2 regions of the Micromonospora sp. NPDC005172 genome follow, and region 1 is predicted to be linked to the other one. Evidence: riboswitches for the same ligand, from Rfam matches in the RefSeq annotation. Region 1 holds a riboswitch; the other holds the start of a gene.
What was found. A riboswitch is a leader RNA that binds a small molecule or an ion and turns the genes downstream of it on or off. The one in region 1 is predicted to bind cobalamin.

Region 1 (7,019 bases):
CAGCGTCACCCGGTCGAGTCCGACGCGGGCGAGTCGCTCCCGCCACGACCCGGTGAACCCGTTCCGGGCCTGGGCGCGGTCCCCGACGATGGTGAAGCTGCGCGACGGGCAGCGCAGCAGGAGCATCTGCCACTGCGCGTCGGTCAGCTCCTGCGCCTCGTCCACGACGATGTGCGCGAACGGGCCGGCCAGCAGATCCGCGTCGGCGCTGGGCAGGACGGCCTCGTCGACCAGCGCGTCCTGCAGGTCCAGTTGGCGCAGGCTGGACAGCACGCCCTCGCCGTCGTCGTAGGTGTGCGCCTCGATCAGCTCGTCGACGACCGCCGCCATGCGGACCCGCTCGGTGGCGATCGTCGCCTCACGTCGGCGGTTGCGCCGCGACGCCTCCGGGTCGCCGAGCCGCTGCCGCGCCGCGTCCAGCAGCGGCAGGTCGGCCACCGTCCACGCGCGGGCGTCGGCGCGCTGGAGCCGGCGGACGTCGTCGGGGGCGAGCCACGGGGCGCACCTGCGCAGGTACGCGGGCACGGACCACAGGTCCGCGACGATGTCGGTCGCGTCGAGCAGCGGCCAGGCACGGTTGATCGTCGTACGGAGTGTCGCGTCGCGCCGCAGCGTGGCGCGCACGGCGTCCTCCGGCTCGTCGCCGTCGTACCTGCCGAGCAGGATGTTCAGCAGCTCGTCCCAGATCTCGTCGCGGGCCTCGTTGTGCGGGCTGCCCGGTCCGGGCGCCTCGAACGCCTGGGCCCAGTCGTCCGCGCTCAACCGGACGTCGGTGTCGCCGGCCGCGACCGTCAGCGCCGTCGTCGGCGGCTCCTCGTAGAACCGCACGGCCGCGTCGATCGCCCGTACCAGGTCCGCCGAGGCCTTGAGCCGCTCCACCTCGGGGTCGGTCTCGACCGCCGCCGAGGCGCCCTGGGGCACGAGGTCCCGCAGGGTGCAGGTCTGCACGTCGTCCTCGCCGAGGCTCGGCAGGACGTCGGCGACGTACGCCAGATAGGGCTGGTGCGGTCCGACGAACAGCACCCCGCCGCGGCGCTGCCGCAGGCGCGGGTCGGAGTAGAGCAGGTACGCGGTGCGGTGCAGGGCGACGACCGTCTTGCCCGTACCCGGGCCACCGTCGACGACGAGCGCGCCGTCCGACCCGGCCCGGATGATGGCGTCCTGGTCGGCCTGGATGGTGCCGAGCACGTCGCGCATCCGGGCCGACCGGTTGCCGCCGAGGCTGGCGATGAACGCCGACTGGTCGTCGAGCGCGGCGTGTCCCGCGAACCCGTCCGGGGTGAACACCTCGTCCCAGTAGTCGCTGATGCGGCCGAGCGTCCAGCGGTACCGACGTCGGCTCGCCAGGCCCATCGGGTTGGCGTGCGTCGCGCCGAAGAACGGCTCGGCCGCGGGGGAGCGCCAGTCGAGCAGCAGCCTTCGACCGTCGGCGTCGGTGAGACCGAAGCGTCCGATGTAGACCGGCGCGGGATCGTCCGCCTGGACGATGCGGCCGAGGCACAGGTCCAGACCGAACCGGCGCAGGGCGCGCAGGCGGCCGCTCAGGCGGCGGACCTCCTCGTCCCGGACCACCGCCTGGCGACCCTTGCCGGCGGGCGCCCGACGCTCGGCGTCGAGGCGGTCGGACAGGTCGGCGATCGACCGTGCGAGGCTCGCCGCGATCGCGGCGAAGTGTTGCTCGTCGCGGGCGATGAGAGCCGGGTCGGCCTTGGCGGCACGGTTCTCGGGCAGGTCGAACACACTGATCGCCGCCGACGACTCGTTCATCCGCATGGCTCCCGTTTCCGCAGGTCATGGCCTTGGACGGGCCATTCTGCGGGACACCGGGGGCCTTGCCGCAAGTCCCCCCATGCGGTATATGTTGGATATGGCGGGAGGGTCTTCCCCGTCCTCAGGGCTTCCGTTCGGCGTAGACGAGATCCATCGTGTCGGTGCGCCCGGCCCAGCGCAGGTCGAGATGCCAGCACCCCGCACGGGGCAGGTCGATGATCGACGGGCCCGGCCCCCCGGCGACCTCGCGGGTCACTACCGTGTCGGTGCCGTCCAGCCTGGCGGTGATCTCCAGCGTGGCCGACGCGGTCGTGGCCGGCGACGTCGTGGTGGGCCGCGCCACCCACAGGATCTTGTTGCTCGACCCGTCCGGTCGGACCTGGGCCAGCGGATCGCCGAACAGCACCGCCGCGATCTCGCCCCGCGCGCCGATGGTGTGCGGGGCGCGGGCGTCACCGGTGAACCCCGCGTCCGCCCAGTCGGGCAGCGTCCCCGTCTCGACCCGCGCCGTGCAGCCGGTCGCCGACGTTGTGGCCGGGCCGTCGGCGGGCGTCGCCGTGACCGAGCCGTCGGTCGACGTCTCCGGCCGGCCGGCGGCCGTGCAGGCCGTCAGCAAAAGGACCGTACCCAGTAGGAACCTGCCCCAGGTGACCATTGCGCTCCCTCTCGAAGAGACGTGTGCCCCGTACCAGGGGGACACCGCTTGGGCCGCGCAGGTTCCGGGAAAGTTAGAGCAGCGACTCGGCGATCGCCACCGCCGCGGCTCGCGTGCGCGCGCCCTCCAGGCGGTAGGTCACCCCGCCCTGCTCCCAGATCAGGGTCGGCGCCGCGAGCCGGGCGGTCTCCTGACGGATCTGGCCCGACCGGTCGACGTAGGACAGCACGTGGGGACCGTCGACCCAGATGGCGAAGTCGCCGTCGACCTGCGTCCACTCCGTTCCCGCACGGCTGGTCCGTTTGTGGAACGCGAGGTCGAGGCGACCGTCGAACGCGTCGAGGCGCAGCGAGCCACCGTCGTAGAGCAACGTCGCCACCCGGTACGCGCCAGTGCCGTCGGGATCGGCGATCGACACCCGCTCCGGCGGACCGAGCGCGGGCGGCACACGGATCGGGAAGCGCACCGCCCGTCGCGCCTCGTCGAGGCCCACCGTCCGCAGCGACGGCAGGGGTGACGGCTCGCCGCCGGGCGACGACGGCGTCGGCGACGTGGCGATCTCGACGCCCGCGAAGCGCAGCACCTCCCCGACGGCGTCGGCGACGGCGGCGCGCGTCGGCGGCAGCGCCGCGACCAGCAGGGCCACGAGCGTCGCCGCGGCGAGGGACCGCCATCGACGCCGTCCGCGTACGTCACGGACGAGACGGTCGTGTACGCGTGCGGTCACGTCCGGCGCGTCCGGCGTCGCCAGCCAGGCGCCGAGGTCGTGCAGCTCCGCTTCGAGGCCGCGCAGCTCCGCGTCGAGGTCGCCGGCGTTTCGGCCGAGGTCATCCATGGTGCGCCTCCTCGTCGACGAGCAGGGCGCGCAGTTTCGCCAGCGCCCGCGAGGTCCGCGACTTCACCGTTCCCCGGGGCCAGCCCAGCATGACGCCCGTCTCCTGCTCGCCGAGGTCGAGGAGGAACCGACAGACGATCACCTCGCGGTCCCGTTCCGGCAGTTGGCGCAGGGCCGCCACCAGCTGGGCGCGGCGCTCACCGGCGAGGACCGCGCCGACCGCGTCGTCCCCGGCGATCGCGGGCGAGTGGGCCGCCGCCGCCCGCAGGACCAGGCCGTCCCGGCGCGAGCGGGACCGGTGCAGGTTGCGGGTCTCGTTGGCGACGATCGCGAGCAGCCAGGAGCGGAAGGACGCCTCCCCCCGGTACCGGGACAGCTTGCGGTACCCCTTCACGAACGCCTCCTGGACGACGTCCTCGGAGTCCGGTCCCGCGCCGAGCAGCACCGCCGTCCGGTACGCGGACGCGGTGTGCCGGGCGACCAGGAGGTCGTACGCCTCCAGGTCACCGGCTCGGGCGCGGGTGACGAGCACGTCGTCGTCCAGGGGAACCTCCGGTTTGGCTCGCACTGCTGACACCGCTCGCGCGTGTCGGGTTCCGCCCGGGACCCGGTGAGTCAGATTTTTCCCACCCGCCGTGCAGCGTATTGCCAGGAATCGGTGCTGAACTGGAGGTGGCGTCAAAGGAGAGGGGCTGGGCATGGGCTGGTTCAACCGGCGGTCACGAGGCGCCGAGGCGACCCCGACGAAGCTGGACCGCGAGGCCACCCGGGACGACCTCGCCGCGTTGGAGGCGTTCGTCGCCAGCCGGCGCGGGGTGGAGTTCTACCTGGAGCCGGAGACCACCGCCACCGACACCACAGTGGTCGCGATCGCCCACGACGGTGAGTGGATCCGCCGCCGCACCGGCACACCCCGGGCGGCCGGCGACATCGCCCGCAAGCACGCGGTGCCGCTGTACGAGGCGGCCCGCACCGGCTATCCGGAGCGGATGCGGGTGTGGAATCGGGCACACCCGGAGCGCCACGCCCGCTGAGACACATCCGGCCGCACGCCCACCCCCGTCCTGCCGCCGACGCGGGCCAGGGGGCTCCGCGCATCCTTTGCTCTGCTTCACCGGAGGCGCCAGTGCGACCCCGTCCGCGTTGCCGGTAGGGAAGCAGAGCAAAGGATGTCGGGCATGGGCCGCGGGTAGCGAGGTGCGAGGCATCCGGGTGCGGGCGGCGAGGTGGCGAACAGCAGGGCGGGCATCGAGGCGGGGGCATCGGCGGCGGTGTCCACCGCCGCAGCTCGGCGACGCGCGCCTGCTGGGCGGGCCGGAGCGGCGTTGACCCGCAGCGTGGGGGTGTGGCAGCATTCGCGGCCTGACGGCAGTGAAGGAAGTCGGTGCGAATCCGACGCGGTCCCGCCACTGTCACCGGGGAGCGATCCCCCCTCGTGAGTCACGGCCGTGTGTCTGCGGTTGGAAGGCCGGGGGAGAGCATCGATCCGGAAGCCAGGATACTTCGGCCGTCGGGACGTACCCCAGGGCGTGGACACCCGAGGAGGACCCGATGACGCTTGGCGTCTCCATCATCGACGGCTGCTGCCGTTCCCCGCACCGCGGCTGTGCCGCCGCCGCGATCGGCATCGACTCCGTTCACCGCTGAGTTCCGCGCCACGCCACCCGTCGCCGCCGGCCTCGCGCCGGTGAGCGGTCCGGGTCGCGGTGCCCGCTGAACCCCGCGCCCATCCCACGTCGCCCGCTCGCTGCCGCGAGCGCGTCGACGTCACCGTCCGGAGCGTGCCGTGCGCATTCTGCTGCTCTCCACCGCCGACACCGACCTGCTGGCCGCCCGCGCCAGCAACGCCGAGTACCGGCTCGCCAACCCCGCCCGCGTGGCGGCCGACGAGGTGCCCGCCCTGCTCGACGGGGTCGACCTCGTCGTCGTACGCCTGCTCGGGGGTCGGCAGGCGTGGCCGGACGGCCTCGACGCGGTGCTCGCCGGCGGCGTACCCACGGTCGTGCTCGGCGGCGAGGCGGTGCCGGACGCGGAGCTGATGGCGGTCTCCACGGTGCCGGCCGGGGTCGTCGCCCAGGCGCTGTCCTACCTGGTCGAGGGCGGACCGGACAACCTCGGGCAGCTGGCCCGGTTCCTCTCCGACACCGTCCTGCTCACCGGTGAGGGGTTCGCCCCGCCCGCGCCCACCCCGGCGTACGGCGTGCACGGCGACCATCCGACCGACCCGCAGCGGCCCACCATCGGCATCGTCTTCTACCGGGCACACGCCCTCGCCGGCAACACCGCGTTCGTCGACGTGCTCGCCGACGCGGTCCGCGCTGCCGGCGGCAACCCACTGCCGATCTTCTGCGGCTCGCTGCGCGGGCTGACCACCGGCGCCGGTCCGCTCGGGCTGTTCGCCCGCTGCGACGCGCTGCTGGTCACCGTGCTCGCCGCCGGTGGCGCGGTCGCCGCCGACGCCTCCAGCGGCAGTGACGAGGACGCCTGGGACGTCGGCGCGCTCGCCGCCCTGGACGTGCCGGTCATCCAGGCGCTCTGCCTGACCAGTACCCGCGAGCAGTGGGCCGCCAGCGACGCGGGGCTGTCCCCGTTGGACGCGGCGATGCAGGTGGCCATCCCCGAGTTCGACGGCCGGATCGTCACCGTGCCGTTCTCGTTCAAGCAGATCGACGCCGACGGGCTCTCGGTGTACGCGGCCGACCCCGAGCGGGCCGCCCGCGTGGCCGGGATCGCGGTGCGGCACGCCCGCCTGCGGTACGTGCCCAACGCCGACAAGCGGATCGCCGTGGTGCTCAGCTCGTACCCCACCAAGCACTCCCGGGTCGGCAACGCGGTCGGGCTGGACACCCCGGCCTCGGCGGTCCGGCTGTTCGCCGCGCTCGCCGAGGCGGGCTACGACCTGGGCGCCGCGCCGCCGCCCGACGACGGTGACGCGCTGATCCACGCGTTGATCGCCGCCGGTGGTCACGACGTCGAGTGGCTGACGCCGGAGCAGTTGGCCGCCGCCGAGGCCCGGATACCGGGGCAGACGTACCGGCGGTGGTTCGAGGCGGTCCCGGCCGAGCTGCGCGAGCGGATGCGGGAGCACTGGGGGGAGCCGCCCGGCGAGCTGTACACCGAGGGCGGCGACATCGTGCTGGCCGGGCTGCGGTTCGGCAACGTGGCGCTGCTCATCCAGCCGCCACGCGGGTTCGGGGAGAACCCGATCGCCATCTACCACGACCCGGACCTGCCGCCGAGCCATCACTACCTGGCCGCGTACCGCTGGCTCGCCGCCCCGGTCGCGGACGGCGGCTTCGGCGCGGACGCCGTGGTGCACCTGGGCAAGCACGGCACCCTGGAGTGGCTGCCCGGCAAGGGCCTCGGCCTGGCCGCCGACTGCGCGCCCGACGCCGTCCTCGCGGACCTGCCGCTGGTCTACCCGTTCATCGTCAACGACCCCGGCGAGGGCACCCAGGCCAAGCGACGGGCACACGCCGTCGTCATCGACCACCTGGTGCCGCCGATGGCCCGCGCCGAGACCTACGGCGACCTGGCCAAACTGGAGCAACTGCTCGACGAGTACGCCACCGTGCAGGCGCTCGACCCGGCCAAGGTGCCGACCGTGCGGGCGCAGATCTGGGACCTGGTACGCGCCGCCGAGCTGCACCACGACCTGCACACCGAGGCGATGCCCGACGCGGACGACTTCGACGACTTCGTGCTGCACCTCGACGGCTACCTGTGCGAGGTCAAGGACGTGCAGATCCGCGACGGGCT
Region 2 (7,019 bases), on a different contig from region 1:
TGTGTGGTCCTCGCGTCGGCGGTGCTGTCGGTGGTGGGGTCGGCGACGGTCACTGGCACGCCTCGCACGACTCGGGGTTCTCCAGCGAGCAGGCCAACGCCTCGGCGTCGCCCGTCGACGGCGTGACCACCGCGACGGTCGCCTGCTGGATACGCGTGGCGGGGCGCGAGCGCAGGTAGTAGGTGGTCTTCAGGCCGGACTTCCAGGCGTACAGGTACATCGAGGAGAGCTTGCCGATGGTGGGCGAGGCCAGGAACAGGTTCAGCGACTGGGACTGGTCGATGAACGGGGCGCGGGCAGCGGCCAGGTCGATCAGCGCCCGCTGCGGCAGCTCCCACGCGGTGCGGAACAGCTCCCGCACGTCGGCCGGCAGCTCCGCGACCGACTGCACCGAGCCATCGGCCCGCTTGATCGCCGACCGGATCTGCTCGGTCCACAGACCACGGGCCTTCAACTCGCGTACCAGAGCGGTGTTGACCTGGAGGAACTCCCCCGACAGGGTCTCGCGCTTGAAGAGGTTGGACACCTGCGGCTCGACGCACTCGTAGCAGCCGGCGATCGAGGCGATCGTCGCGGTCGGGGCGACCGCCACCAGCAGCGAGTTGCGCAGCCCGTACTCCTCGACCTCCTGGCGCAGCGCGGCCCAGCGTGCGGTCTGCGTACCCTCGACACCCCACAGGTCCGGTTGCAGGCGCCCCCGCGCGGCCCGGGTCTGCGCGAACGCCGGATGTGCCCCGAACCGGCGGGCCAGGTCGGCGGAGGTCTCCAGCGCGGTGAGGTACAGCTCCTCGCTGATCCGCGTGGACAGCTCCCGCGCGGCCGGCGAGTCGAACGGCAGCCGCAGCGCGAAGAACACGTCCTGCAACCCCATCAACCCGAGCCCGACCGGACGCCAGCGGGGGTTGCTCGCCGCCGCCTGCGGCGTCGGGTAGTAGTTGATGTCGATGACCCGGTCGAGGAACGTCACGGCGGTGCGGACCGTGGCGCGCAGCCGTTCCCAGTCGATGCCGTCGTCGCTCAGGTGGGCGGCGACGTTCACCGAGCCGAGGTTGCACACGGCGGTCTCGGCGTCGCTGGACACCTCGATGATCTCGGTGCAGAGGTTGGAGAGGTGCACCACGTTGCCCGGCTCGGCCGTCTGGTTGCACAGCCGGTTGGCCGCGTCCTTAAAGGTCATCCAGCCGTTGCCGGTCTGGGCCAGGGTCCGCATCATCTTCCCGTACAGCTCACGCGCCGGCAGCTGCCGCACGTACCGACCCTGCGCCTCGGCCGCCCGGTACGCGGCGTCGAACCGCTCCCCCCACAGGTCCGGCAGTTCCGGCACCTCGTCGGGGTCGAACAGCGACCACATCTCGTCCGCCTCGACTCGGCGCATGAACTCGTCCGGAATCCAGTTGGCCAGGTTGAGGTTGTGGGTACGGCGGGCGTCCTCGCCGGTGTTGTCGCGTAGCTGGAGGAACTCCTCGATGTCCGGGTGCCACGGCTCGAGGTAGACGCAGGCCGCGCCCTTGCGTCGGCCGCCCTGGTTGACCGCGGCGACGCTCGCGTCCAGTGTGCGCAGCCACGGCACGATTCCGTTGGACTGCCCGTTGGTGCCCCGGATCAGCGCACCGCGGGACCGGACCCGGGAGTACGCGATGCCGATGCCACCGGCGAACTTGGACAGGTTGGCGACCTGGGCGTAGCGCGCGTAGATCGAGTCCAGCTCGTCGCGCGGCGAGTCGACCAGATAGCACGAGGACATCTGCGTGTGCCGGGTGCCGGAGTTGAACAACGTCGGTGAGCTGGGCAGATAGGCGAGGCTGGACATGAGCCGGTAGAAGTCGACCGCTTCGTCAGGCGTACGCGACAGGCCGCAGGCCACCCGCAGCAGCCAGTACTGCGGGGTCTCCAACACCAGCCTTGAGGTGGGGTGACGCAGCAGGTACCGGTCGTAGACCGTGCGCAGGCCGAAGTACTCGAACCGACGGTCACCGTCGGCGTCGACGGCGTTGTCGAAGGTCTCGGCGTGCGCGTTGACGAACGCGGCGGTCTCGTCGCCGATCAGGCCCACGGCGTGGCCGGCCCGGATCGCCGCGCTGAACGAGGCGATGCCCTGCCGACGGACCTCCTTGTCGACATAGCCGGCCAACAGGCGCGCGGCCAGGCGCGAGTACTGCGGTTCCGCGCCGATCATCTCGGCTGCCGTCTGGATGGACAGCCGGTCCAGCTCCGCCGTCGTCGCGCCGTCGTAGAGGCCGCTGATCGTACGGGTGGCGACCCGCATCGGGTCGACGTCGGTCAGGTCGTCGGCCCACCGCTCGACCGCCCGGACGATCCTGTTGACGTCGACGGCCTCGGTGCCGCCGTCGCGTTTGCGGACCTGCATCGGTGTCCGCCGCAGGGCTTCGCCGCTGACCGGTACCACCTCGGTGACTGTCACCACTCACTCCTCGGGAGTTCGAGACCTCACGGCCCTCGGACGCGAGGAGACGGACACCGTCGGACGCCACGCCAGCGCGGCGTGGGTCAGGTGGCGTCAGCCGTCCCACGCGGCCTCGGACCGCCGCACACCCGGGGTCGGGTACGCGGCGCGCTGGCAGGTCTTCGGACTCGTGGGCGCGACCGGGACTAGCCGGTCTCCTACTGGCCGTCGCTTCCCAGGCCGATTGGTGGCCCAGTGCTGATGGCGGCGTTCGTTCCCACTCACCGCTGCGGGACAGTCCCGGATTCCCACCGGGTTCCCTCTTGCCTCGACCACTCGGGATGAGCGGCCGAACCAGCTGCGGTCGACACCATATATAGGGGGGACCACGTTTGTCACACCCCACATGTCGGGTCCGGGCGTGTCGCGGTCAACGGTGATGGTCACCGTCGACACCTTCGAGTCGGCCGGTGAGCGCACGTCGGGCGGCAGCGCGTCCGGCTGTCGCCGCCGGCTTGACTGAGCCGAACCGGCACCGATACGGTCGATCCACTATCTGCGGCGACGCGAGGGAAGCCGGTGAGAATCCGGCGCGGTCGCGCCACTGTGAGCGGTCCCCACTCGGGGGTCGCGAGCCAGGACGCTCGGTCGTCCGCAGCCTTGCGATGGGGACGCGTCATCCCCGAGGAGGTTCGTGCACGCATGTCCAGCTCCACGTCCAGCCAGCCGCTGGTGCACCCCGCTGTCCCGACCCGTCTGCTGTGGGCGGTCCTGGCCACGGTCGCCGCGCTCGCCCTGCTGACCTACCTCGTCGCCTTCGACCAGGGGGCCGTCTCCCGCAGCGGCATGTACCTGCACGAGTTGATGCACGACGGTCGGCACCTGCTCGGTGTCCCGTGCCACTGACCGGCACCGGCACCGCACCCTCGTTCGTCACGGTCCTGCTGCGCGGCCTGCTCGCCGGCCTGGTGGCAGGCCTGCTCGCCGGAACGTTCGCCTACGTCGTCGGCGAACCGCACGTCGAGGCGGCCATCGCCATCGAGGAGGCGGCGGCTGCCACGCACGCCGAATCCCCCGTCGACGGGCACCAGCACGACGAGGACGCCCTGGTCGGCCGCAACGGCCAGCGCGGCGGCCTGTTCCTGGCCACCGGCCTGTTCGGCGCCGCGATGGGCGGCCTGCTGGCCACCGCGTACGTCCTGCTGAGCCGGCGACGCAGGGCCGTCGACGACGGGCGGGGCGGTCTGCTACTGGCCGGCGGCGCGCTGCTCGGCGTGGTGATCGTGCCGTTCCTCAAGTACCCGCCGAACCCTCCGGCCGTCGGCGACCCGTCCACCATCGACCAGCGCACGGTCACCTACCTGTTGATGGTGGTACTCGGCCTGGTCGCGGTCTGGTCGGGCTCGCTCGGCTACCGTTCGGTCGGCGAGCACTCGCCGGTGTGGCTCCGCGCCAGCGCGGCAGTCGGCGGTTTCCTGCTGGTCACCGTCGTCTCCTATGTGGTGCTGCCGTCGTTCCAGGAGGTCCCCGGTGATTTCCCCGCGACGCTGCTGTGGAGTTTCCGCCTCGCCTCCCTGGGCACCCAGGTGGTGCTGTGGACCGGGCTCGGTCTGCTCTTCGCCGCTCTGATGCACCGCCAACGCGCGGTCGCCGAGGCACGACTGGCCGGGTGAGCGCCACCAGCCTGCGGTTGGTCGCCCACGGGCACACCGTCGCCCTGCGGCAGGCCCGGTTCGGCGGGAACGACAGCCTGGACGAGGGCGGCCGGCGCGCCGCCCTCGCCCTGTCCCCCGTCGACCCGGGCCGGCGGACCGGCGACGGCCACGCCTGCCTGTCCAGTCCCGCGACGGCGGCCGTGCAGACCGCGTACGCCCTCGGCCTGACGCCCGCGGTCGAGTCGGCGCTTGCCGACTGCGACTACGGGGAGTGGGCCGGTCGGTCCCTTCAGGACATCGCCGCGACGCGGCCCGCGGCGCTGCATGAGTGGCTGACCAGCCCGGACGCGGCACCGCACGGTGGCGAGTCGGTCGCGGCGCTACGCCAGCGCGTCGGTCGGTGGCTGGACGCCCAGCGTGGCGTCGGTCGACGGGTCACGGCGGTCACTCATCCGCTCGTGGTCCGCGTCGCGCTGGTGCACGCCCTGGATCTGCCACTGGCGACGTACCGGCAGTTCGACGTCGCGCCGCTGGCGATCGTCCGGCTCACCGACCACGGCCGACGATGGCAGCTCCGGCTGAGCGCGCCCCCGTCACCCTCGGCAGGCGACAGAGCCGGTGAGCGACATACCACAGAGGTATGAATATGACTCTGAGGTATGTGCCGCACAACCGACATGCCTCGCCGGCGGCGAGGAGCGCCAGTGGTGGCCGCCGCACGAGGGGCGACCCGCGAAGCACGTGCATCTCGGGGTCGAGGCCGGGTGGACCCGGAACCGCAGTCGGGCGGGCCGTGTGTCACGGCCCGCCCCACTGCGTCGTACCCGGCCTACTTCGCGCCGGTGACCGTGAACGGTCGGGACACCGGCGTCGCCGACGTGCCGCCGGACAGCGTCACGCTGGTCACGCCCGGCCGCGCCGAATCCGGAACGCTGACTGTCGCGCCGGCGACGACGCCGTCACCGTTCGCGCGTACCGTGCCGACCCCACGGCCGTCGCCGAAGCTGACCGCGATCGCCTCGTTCGGCGCGAAGCCGGAGCCGTCGACGGTGATCGACGTGCCCCGCGGTGCGGACGCCGTCGGCAACGACAGACGCGGCTGGTAGGTCGGGCCCGTCGGCGGGGCGGTCACCTGGACGGTGGCCGTCGCCGGCGTGCTCGAGGACGCGCCGGTGGCGCTGACCGCGTACCGGCCCGGTGTCGTGTTCCCCGAGGTCGCGACGACCGCGCGGATCGTGCCCGTCGCGGACGCCGAGACCGTCACGTCGCGGATCGTGCCGGCCGCCAGGCCCACCGTCACCCGCTCGCCGGCGGCGAACCCGCTGCCGACGACCGTGACCGCGTCACCGGCAAGGACCGGCTGCGTCCCGGACACCGCGAGAGTGGTGCGCGCTCCGGCCCGCCGGACGGTCACGGTGAAGCTGGCGGTGCTGCTGGACAGCGTGTCCCACGCGGTGACGCGCACCGTGTAGGTGCCCTCCGCCGCGTAGGTGTGCCGACCGCTCAACGCGCCGTCCGCGCCGACCGTGGCGTCGTCCGGAACCGTGCCGTCGCCCCACTGGACGCGGGCGCGGTAGCCGGTCGCGCCGGGGACACCGCCGCTGACCGACCCGAGGTTCGCCGCGAGGACCTGCCCGGCGTCGACGCTCTGGCCGCTCGGGGCGGTGGTCGCCAGCGCGGCGGTCGGCGTGCCGTCGTCCGCGACGGCGAACACGTGGATCCGGCCCGCCGAGCGGGGATCGCCGGTCTGCGTCGGCAGGGTCACCGAGACCAGCGTCTTACCCGCAGGGATCTGGTACGGCGCGGTGGCGAACAGGAACGGCTGGGCGCCGTCGCGGCTCGTGCCACTGAGCCGGTACGCGGACTTCGCGACCACGATGTTGCCGTACGACGGGGTGCCGTTGGCGTTGCCGCCCAGCGTCCAGTCACTGAACTGGATCGGGATGCCGGCGGTGCTGCCGTCGCTGAACGTCGCCGTGCCGGTGGTGCTCTGGTTGCCCTGCGTGCCGGCGCCGACGAACGAGATCGTCCGGGCATCGGACGGTAGGCGCAGGTCGATCGTCGCGCCGTTGCCGGTGGCGTTGTCCGGCTGCCCGGCCGGGATCTGCGGCAGGGCGAAGCCCAGCGCCGTGCCCGGCACCTGCTGCCGCTGCCCCTGCGCCACACCGGCCGCCACGAGCGCGGCCCGCGAGTACGCCCACGACTTCGCGTCGCAGTCCGCCGCGAGGGTGCCCTCGTCGCCGACGCACACGGTGTCGAACGCCGCGGCGAGGCCGTTCGCCGGCGCGTACGCGACGTCGACGCCGACCGTCACCGAGCCCTGGCCGACGCCGTCGGTCACCGTGACGGTCGCCTGGTGGTAGCCGGGAGTGGCGTAGGTGTGCTCGCCACTGATCCGGTAGACCGCCCGGGAACTCAGGGTCAGGGTGCCCGCGGTGGCCGGTGAGCCGTCACCCCAGTCGATCGTCGCGCGGTAGTCGTCGGCGACGCCGCCGGTGACGGTGGCCAGCGCCACAGTCGCGGGTGCGCCGGAGAGCGCGTGCGCGCCGTCGGTGGCGGTCACCGTGATGTCGCCGCCGGCCAGGTCGAGGTCGCCACCGGCGAGCAGTTCGATCTCGGCGAAGGTCGGCCGCTCCGCGCCGACCGTCCTGGTCACGACGAGGCGGAACTGCGCGTACCGCCCGGGCTTGTCGATCCGGAACGGCCGGGTCTGGTTGCGCCAGGCGAACACCTCGCCCGCCCGGGAGTCGAGGGTGCTCCAGGTGAGGCCGTCGGTGGAGCCCTGCAACCGCCAGTCCGCCGGATCACCTGCGGCAGCGCCGGAGGTGAGCGTGTAGTAGGTCGGCTTCTGCCGGCCGCCGCGGGCGGTCCAGCCGATCCGCGGCGTACCCGTCGACGCGGTGAGCTGGGTGGTGGACGAGTCGTCGAACAGCGTGGACGCGTCCTGCCCGCCGCTGACG

Region 2: linked by a shared signal. The riboswitch ahead of ABZV06_RS09695 (ribonucleoside-diphosphate reductase subunit alpha) and the one ahead of cobN (cobaltochelatase subunit CobN) in region 1 are both predicted to bind cobalamin.

The regions. Positions count from the first base shown of each region.
Region 1 covers NZ_JBEXIL010000043.1:33,503-40,521, reverse strand. Annotated here, with positions in the region: gene helR (RNA polymerase recycling motor ATPase HelR) at 1-1,767, opposite strand, end outside; gene ABZV06_RS24845 (hypothetical protein) at 1,892-2,425, opposite strand; gene ABZV06_RS24840 (hypothetical protein) at 2,499-3,260, opposite strand; gene ABZV06_RS24835 (RNA polymerase sigma factor) at 3,253-3,828, opposite strand; gene ABZV06_RS24830 (hypothetical protein) at 3,959-4,294, shown strand; cobalamin riboswitch at 4,635-4,764, shown strand; gene cobN (cobaltochelatase subunit CobN) at 5,047-7,019, shown strand, end outside.
Region 2 covers NZ_JBEXIL010000010.1:133,138-140,156, reverse strand. Annotated here, with positions in the region: gene ABZV06_RS09695 (ribonucleoside-diphosphate reductase subunit alpha) at 50-2,368, opposite strand; cobalamin riboswitch at 2,560-2,778, opposite strand; cobalamin riboswitch at 2,933-3,072, shown strand; gene ABZV06_RS09690 (CbtB domain-containing protein) at 3,107-3,310, shown strand; gene ABZV06_RS09685 (CbtA family protein) at 3,301-4,077, shown strand; gene ABZV06_RS09680 (histidine phosphatase family protein) at 4,074-4,703, shown strand; gene ABZV06_RS09675 (GH92 family glycosyl hydrolase) at 4,889-7,019, opposite strand, start outside.